2 linked regions of the Pyxidicoccus xibeiensis genome follow. The protein of the gene in region 1 binds, or shares a complex with, the protein of each later gene. Links are inferred from orthologs where the notes say so. Each region holds a gene or a part of one and is shown on either strand. Other genes may lie near its edges. The genes, in order: dnaB and dnaG.

Evidence for each region.
Region 2: the proteins of dnaB (region 1) and dnaG are in contact, whole or in part, in a crystal structure (PDB 2R6A), measured with the Geobacillus stearothermophilus proteins. The link is inferred for Pyxidicoccus xibeiensis from one-to-one orthologs. Residues at the interface, in WP_033016901.1 of Geobacillus stearothermophilus: Ser13, Glu15, Ala16, Gln18, Glu91, Leu92, Asp94, Ala95, Val96, Pro97, Thr98, Ala99, Ala100, Asn101, Tyr104, Tyr105, Ile108; in WP_049624496.1 of Geobacillus stearothermophilus: Lys456, Leu457, Leu458, Pro459, Ala460, Asn463, Ala464, Leu467, Leu535, Leu536, Ile537, Ala538, Gln544, Glu545, Asp548, Tyr549, His552.

What each region holds. Positions count from the first base shown.
Region 1 is NZ_JAJVKV010000005.1:794,803-797,914, reverse strand. Bases 240-3,043 are described here. They hold dnaB (replicative DNA helicase), read left to right. Parts: upstream 240-859; coding sequence 860-2,227; downstream 2,228-3,043. Other genes in these bases: thiD (bifunctional hydroxymethylpyrimidine kinase/phosphomethylpyrimidine kinase), read right to left, coding at 2,372-3,043; LXT23_RS25750 (LytR/AlgR family response regulator transcription factor), read left to right, coding at 240-759. Also shown: more of LXT23_RS25750, read left to right, coding at 1-239; more of thiD, read right to left, coding at 3,044-3,112; LXT23_RS25735 (gamma-glutamyl-gamma-aminobutyrate hydrolase family protein), read right to left, coding at 3,109-3,112. UniProt on the Escherichia coli protein: The main replicative DNA helicase, it participates in initiation and elongation during chromosome replication. Travels ahead of the DNA replisome, separating dsDNA into templates for DNA synthesis.
Region 2 is NZ_JAJVKV010000005.1:578,336-581,636, forward strand. Bases 1-2,993 are described here. They hold dnaG (DNA primase), read right to left. Parts: upstream 2,431-2,993; coding sequence 571-2,430; downstream 1-570. Other genes in these bases: rpoD (RNA polymerase sigma factor RpoD), read right to left, coding at 1-478; LXT23_RS24890 (GatB/YqeY domain-containing protein), read right to left, coding at 2,689-2,993. In the rest of the region: more of LXT23_RS24890, read right to left, coding at 2,994-3,150; rpsU (30S ribosomal protein S21), read right to left, coding at 3,251-3,301. UniProt on the Escherichia coli protein: RNA polymerase that catalyzes the synthesis of short RNA molecules used as primers for DNA polymerase during DNA replication.

The sequences.
Region 1 (3,112 bases):
CTGGTGGTGGACGACGAGGCGCCCGCGCGCACCAAGGTGAAGCGCCTGCTGGCGGATGACAGTCGCTTCGTCCTCGCGGGCGAGGCCGTAGACGGGACGGAGGCGCTGGCGCGGGTGGAGGCGCTGCGCCCGGACCTGGTGGTGCTCGACGTGCAGATGCCCGGCCTCACCGGCTTCGAGGTGCTGGAGGCGCTGGGACCGGAGGGCTGCCCCGCAGTCATCTTCTCCACCGCGTATGACGCCTTCGCGCTCCAGGCCTTCGAGGCGCATGCGGTGGACTACCTGCTGAAGCCCTATGACGCGGGCCGCTTCACCCGGGCGCTCGACAAGGCCCATGCGCTGCTCGTCGGAGGGCGGACGGAGGCCGAGGCCGGCCGGCTCCAGGCCCTGCTGGACGGCCTGTCCCGGGCCTCGCCCTCGCGCCCGCTGGAGCGGCTGGTGGTGAAGGTGGGCGAGGCGTGGGTGCCACTGCGGCTGGACTCCGTGTGGCGCCTGTCGTCCGAGGACAAGTACGTGCGGCTGTACACGGACCAGGGCGAGCACCTGGTGCGCCAGAGCCTGCGCGCGCTGGAGGAGCGGCTGGACCCGGCGCGCTTCGTCCGCGTGCACCGGGGCGACATCGTCAGCCTGGAGGCCGTGGCGCGCCTGGAGCCTTGGACCCACGGCGACGGCATCCTCGTCCTCAAGAACGGCACCACGGTGGTCCTCAGCCGCACGTGGCGTGAAGTCTTCCTGCAGCGCTGGGGCATGGAGGGGTGATCCAGGGGGTAGAGCCGCCCCCCTCCACCCACCCGGTGCTACAGGTCTGTGGCAGAAAATTGGGCGATGTCAGGCACGCCTGTAGAGTGGGCAGGCAGCCATGGATAACGTCCTCGACATCAGAGAAGGCCGGCGGGTTCACGAGGATCTGGCCGCTGAGCGCGCGGTGCTGGGTGCCATCCTCGCGGACAACACGCTCACGGCCGCCGTCGGTGAGGTGGTCCATCCGGACGACTTCTCCAGTCCCGCGCACGCGCAGATCTTCGCGGCGATGCTCAAGCTGGACGGCCAGTCCAAGCAGGTCGACCACCTGACGCTGGCCGAGGAGCTGAAGGTCCTCGGGCAGCTCGTCGCCGTGGGCGGCCCCGCGTACCTGATGCGGCTGGACCAGGTGGTGCCGCTGGCGTCCAACGCCGTCCAGTACGCGCAGATCGTCAAGGACCAGGCCCTGCGGCGGCGCCTGGCCCACGTGGGCAAGGAGATTCAAGACCTCGCCAGCACCGAGACGGGCGAGCTGGAGGTGCTGCTCGACGAGGCCGAGCGCAAGGTGTTCCTCCTCGCGGAGAAGAAGCGCGAGGGCGACCTGCGCCCCGTCAGCGAGCTGATGGAGCAGACGCTCGACCTGCTCGACAAGATGAAGGCCGCGGCCACGGGCGTGACGGGCCTGTCCACGGGCTACATCGACCTGGACATGCAGCTCACGGGTCTGCACGCGGGCGAGCTCATCATCCTCGCGGCGCGTCCCGGCGTCGGCAAGACGTCCTTCGCGATGAACATCGCGGTGCACGCGGCGCTGAAGGAGAACAAGGCGGTCGGCATCTTCAGCCTGGAAATGCCCGCGGACCAGCTGCTGATGCGTCTGCTGGCGTCCACCGCGCGCGTGGACATGAAGAAGCTGCGCGGCGGCCGGCTGACGCCGCACGACGAGGAGAAGTTCCAGGAGATGGCGGGCGCGCTCTACAACGCCCCCATCTACATCGACGACTCGGGTGGTCTGTCCCCGTTCGACCTTCGCGCCAAGGCGCGCCGCGTGAAGCAGAAGGACCCGCGGCTGTCGCTGCTCGTCATCGACTACCTCCAGCTGATGCACCAGAAGGGCAAGGTGGAGAGCCGGCAGCTCGAGGTCGCCGAAATCTCCCGCGCGCTGAAGCAGCTGGCCAAGGAGCTGGAGGTGCCCATCATCGCGCTCAGCCAGCTCAACCGTAAGGTGGAGGAGCGCAAGGGCGGCAAGCCCATGCTGTCGGACCTGCGTGAGTCCGGCTCCATCGAGCAGGACGCCGACGTGGTGATGTTCATCCACCGCGAGGAGTCCGAGGAGGGCCCGGATGGCGCGCCGGCCCAGTCCTCCAGCACCGTCATCCCCGTCGAGCTCATCATCGCCAAGCAGCGTAACGGCCCGGTGGGCTCCATCGACCTGGTGTTCCTCTCCGAGTACACACGCTTCGAGAGCCGCACGCGCGGCGAGTAGCGACCGCGCGCCACGTCGTTCCCGCTCGCGAAGCCCCGCCCATGACTCGCGACCGGGCTCGCGGAGCGCCGCATCACGCGCGGCGCCATGAGCCCATCGGGGCGCCGCGCCCGTGCGCACGTAGCGCACCACCAGCCCTCGCCGCTACTCCGTACCCGTACGCAGGTAGCGCACCACCAGCTCGCGGGCCGCGCGCACCGCCGTGTCCAGCGTGCGTCCCCGTCCGAGCTCCGTCGCCAGCGCGGAGGCCAGCCGGCAGCCGGTGCCCCTCCGCCCCGGCGTGCGCGCCAGCCACTTCCCGTGCAGCACCCGCACCCGTGCCGGCGTGGCCAGCACGTCCGCCAGCCCCTCCACGTCCGGCAGGTGCCCGCCCTTCACCAGCACCGCACCAAAGCCGTACCGGGCCAGCGCGGTGGCGGCCTCCACGGCCTCATCCACCGTGCGGGCGACTGGCCGGCGCAGCAACCAGGCCGCCTCGTCCAGGTTGGGCGTGAGCACCACGCGCGGGCCCGCCAGCGCCAGGTAGCCCCGCGCGGACAGGCGCGACAGCGACTCTCCGCGCGACGTGCGCACCACCGGGTCCACCACCCACCACGCGTCCATGCCCGCGAGGGCCCTGCTCGCGGCGGCCAGCTGCGCGGGCCCGGGCACCATACCCCACTTCACCGCGTGCAGCGGCCCCAGCTCACACGCGGCGGCCACCTGCGCGGCCAGGATGCGCGGCGCGGACGCAAGCCAGGTGAACGTCGCGGTGCCCTGCGCCGTCTGCGCCGTGGGCACGGCTACCGGCAGCCCGCCCCGGGCGCGCACGGCGGCCACGTCCGCCAGCAACCCCGCCCTCCCCGTGGGCTCGTGCCCGGCCAGCAGGAGGACCCGGGGACTCAA
Region 2 (3,301 bases), 220 kb from region 1 along the record:
CGTCGACAATCTCGATGTCGTTGTCGCCGAACATGCTCATCACGTCGTCGATCTGATCGGACGACACGATGTCGGCGGGGAGCGCGTCATTGACCTCGTCGTAGGTCAGGAAGCCCTTCTCACGGCCCGCGGCGAGCAGGTCCTTGACCTCCTTGCGCTCGGCGACCGGATCCTCCTCGACGTCGTCTTCCACGGCGTCCGGGTCCACCTGGACGGCGGCGGCGGCTTCTTCCGCGGCCTCCTCGGGGTCCACGTCATCACCCATGGCGGGCGCGACACCCTTCTTCTTCTTCAGCTTCTCCGTGGCCTCGGCGACGACGTCGCTCTTCGCGGCAATCGCCTCCTTCTCCTCGGCTCCTGCCTTGGTCCCCTTCGCCACGGACGCGGAGCTTTCCGGCGCCTTCTTCTTGCGGATCACCGGATCCACCTTCTTCTTGGTGGGCTTCACGGACGCCTTCGAGGGCTTCTGCGTCGGCATTCGGGTACTTCTCCTTAGGAAATTCAGGGGCTTGAGGCCAGGGGCGAGCCGGCCGATCTACCGCAAAGTCAGGGTTTCTTACAAACGCGAACTCAAACCGGTTGCATGGGCGCCTTTGTTCCCGAGGAGGCGGGCTTGAGCTCTTCCAGGACACGCTTCTTGAGGGCCAACAGTTCCACGCGCTCCGTCAGGAGCTCGCGCGTCTCCTCCGTGAGGTCAAACGCCCCCGGCGTCTGCTCCGTCGCACGTCTTATATAAGCGAGCCTCTCGTCGATGCGCCGCACCATGATTTCCCTGCAGATGTTGGAGAAATCGTGGTCCAGCGTCATTCCCCGCTCGGGGAGCTGACGCCAGGCTTCCTCGACGGCGCGCTTCACCGCGTCTGACGCCTCGTAGAGGGCGTCCTCGGTGCCGTGCCCGGACGTGGCATGGGCGAGCGCCATGCGCAGCCCCATGTGGGACAGCTCATCACAGACGCGGAAGGTGTCGCGGGCAAGCAGCCGTGAATCCCGGAGTATGGAGGCCACATAGAGCGTCTCCAGCCAGGGGGGCGGCTTCTCCGAGGGCTTTTCCGGCTGCTGCGCCGGGGCCCCTTGGGCGCCCTGGGGTGGGGGCTTGGGGCGCAGGTTGCGCAGGGAGTCTTCAACCACCCGTACCGTCCATCCAAAGCACGCGGCTATGGCCTTGAGGAACTCGTTGCGCTCCAGGCCTGGCACAAATTGACCTACCATGGGCTTGAGCCGATCCAGCGCCGCCATCTTCTCCTCGTAAGGCGACGCCGTGCCATGAGGGAGGACGGTCGAGAACAGGTGGGTGGTGAGCGGCTGCGCGCTCTCGAGCAGACGCTCCACACCTTCCAACCCCTGGCGACGCGCGAAGGTGTCCGGGTCGTCGCCCTGGGGCAGCAGCGCCACCCGGGCGTCCGCCCCCGCGGCAAGCAGGGGACCGGCGAGCCGCTCGACAGCAGCGAGGCCGGCCTTGTCCCCATCCAGCAGCAGGAAGAGCTTCTTCGCGTCCGCGCGCTTCAGCACCTGGAGGTGCCCGGCCGTGAGGTTGGTGGAGCACAGCGCCACCGAGTGGCGCACGCCCACCTGGTACAGGCCGATGCAGTCGAAGTAGCCCTCGACCAGGATGGCGGCCTTGCGCTTGTGGATTTCCTCCCGCGCCTGGTTCATCCCGAAGAGCGTCTCGCTCTTGTTGTAGATGCGCGACTCGCGCGAGTTGAGATACTTGGGGCCGTCCTCCCTGCCCACCAGGCGGCCACCGAAGGCGATGGCGCGGCCCTCGGGGGAGCGGATGGGGATGACGAGCCGGCCCCGGAAGAAGTCGATGTAGCCCTCGCCGGAGGAGCGCGGCGTCACCAGGCCCGCCTGCTGTCCCCACTCCAGCATGCCCTGCTTCTGGAAGCGGTCCGCCAGCAGGCTCCACGCGTCGGGCGCCCAGCCCAGCCCGAAGGCCATGGCCGTCTCTTCCGAGATGCCCCGGCTGGCGACGTAGGCGCGCGCCGCGCGGCCCTCGTCCTGCTGCCACAGCAGCGCGCGGAAGTGCTCGGCGGCGAAGTCCGTGGCGTCCTTGATGCGCTGGCGCTCCCGGACGCCGGGGTCCTCCTCGCCCTGCACGTCGATGCCCAGCTCCTGCGCCAGGTCCTTCACCGCGTCGACGAACGTCTTGCCCAGGTAGCGCTGGACGAAGGACACCGCGTCGCCGCTCGCCCGGCAGCCATGGCAGAAGTAGAAGCGCTTCTCCGGCACCACGTAGAATGACGGCGTCTTCTCCTGGTGGAACGGACAGCACGCCTTCCACTCGCGCCCGGCCTTCTTCAGCTCCACGTGGCGCGAGATGAGCGACACGAGGTCCACCCGGTCGAGGATTTCCTGGATTTTGTGTTCCGGAATCACGGTTGCCACCCCCAGGCCCACGCGTAGGTAGGCGTAGGCATGACATCCTCGCATACGGGGCTGACGTCCCCCGGCGCCCGGGCGACCTGGCGGATCCTTCCCACAGGCAGGGAGGAGGGACGGCGGGGCAGGCGCGGGGAGGGGAGGGGCACGGCGTGACTCCTGGAGCCCGGTGGGGGCTGGCCCAGGCACTTAATGACGGGGGGGCGAGGGGGCAAGTTTCCGCCTCCCTGGCTGCCCGTGAAAAGCAACGGCGCCGCCGGTTTCCCGACAGCGCCGCGGCGTCACTGGAGCTTCAGGCTTCCGGACGGCTCAGGGCGACAGCTTCGCGAGCTGGGCCTTCACGGCCTCGGAGATGGCGCGGCCCTCGGCCTTGCCCTGGAGCTTGGGGTTGAGGTTCTTCATCACCGCGCCCATGTCCTTGGGGCCCTTGGCGCCGACCTCGGCGATGGCGGCCTGGACCTCGGCGGTGAGCTCGTCGGCGGACAGCTGCTTGGGGAGGTAGTTCTGGAGGACGGTGATTTCCGCCTCCTCCTTCTCCGCCAGCTCCGGGCGACCGCCGGACTTGAACTGGTCGATGGAGTCACGGCGCTGCTTGATGAGGCCGGTGATGACGGTCTGGATGCCCGCGTCATCGAGCGCGGAGGCACCGGGCTCCACTTCCTTGTACTTCACGGCGCTCTTGAGCATCCGCAGGACGCTGAGGGTGAGCTCGTTCTTGGACCGCATCGCGTCCTTCAGGTCCGCGTCGATCCGCTCCTTCAGGGTGGCCATGTCGCGACTCCTCAGGGGGAAGTGTGTTCGGGGACTGGACGACGGGAGCCAGGGCACCTGACAGCTTCAGGGGTGCCCCGGCTCGCGCGCGAGGCTCGCTCTAGAACGACTTGCGGGCCTTCTTCACAGCGCGCTTCTTGGCGGCGAGGGC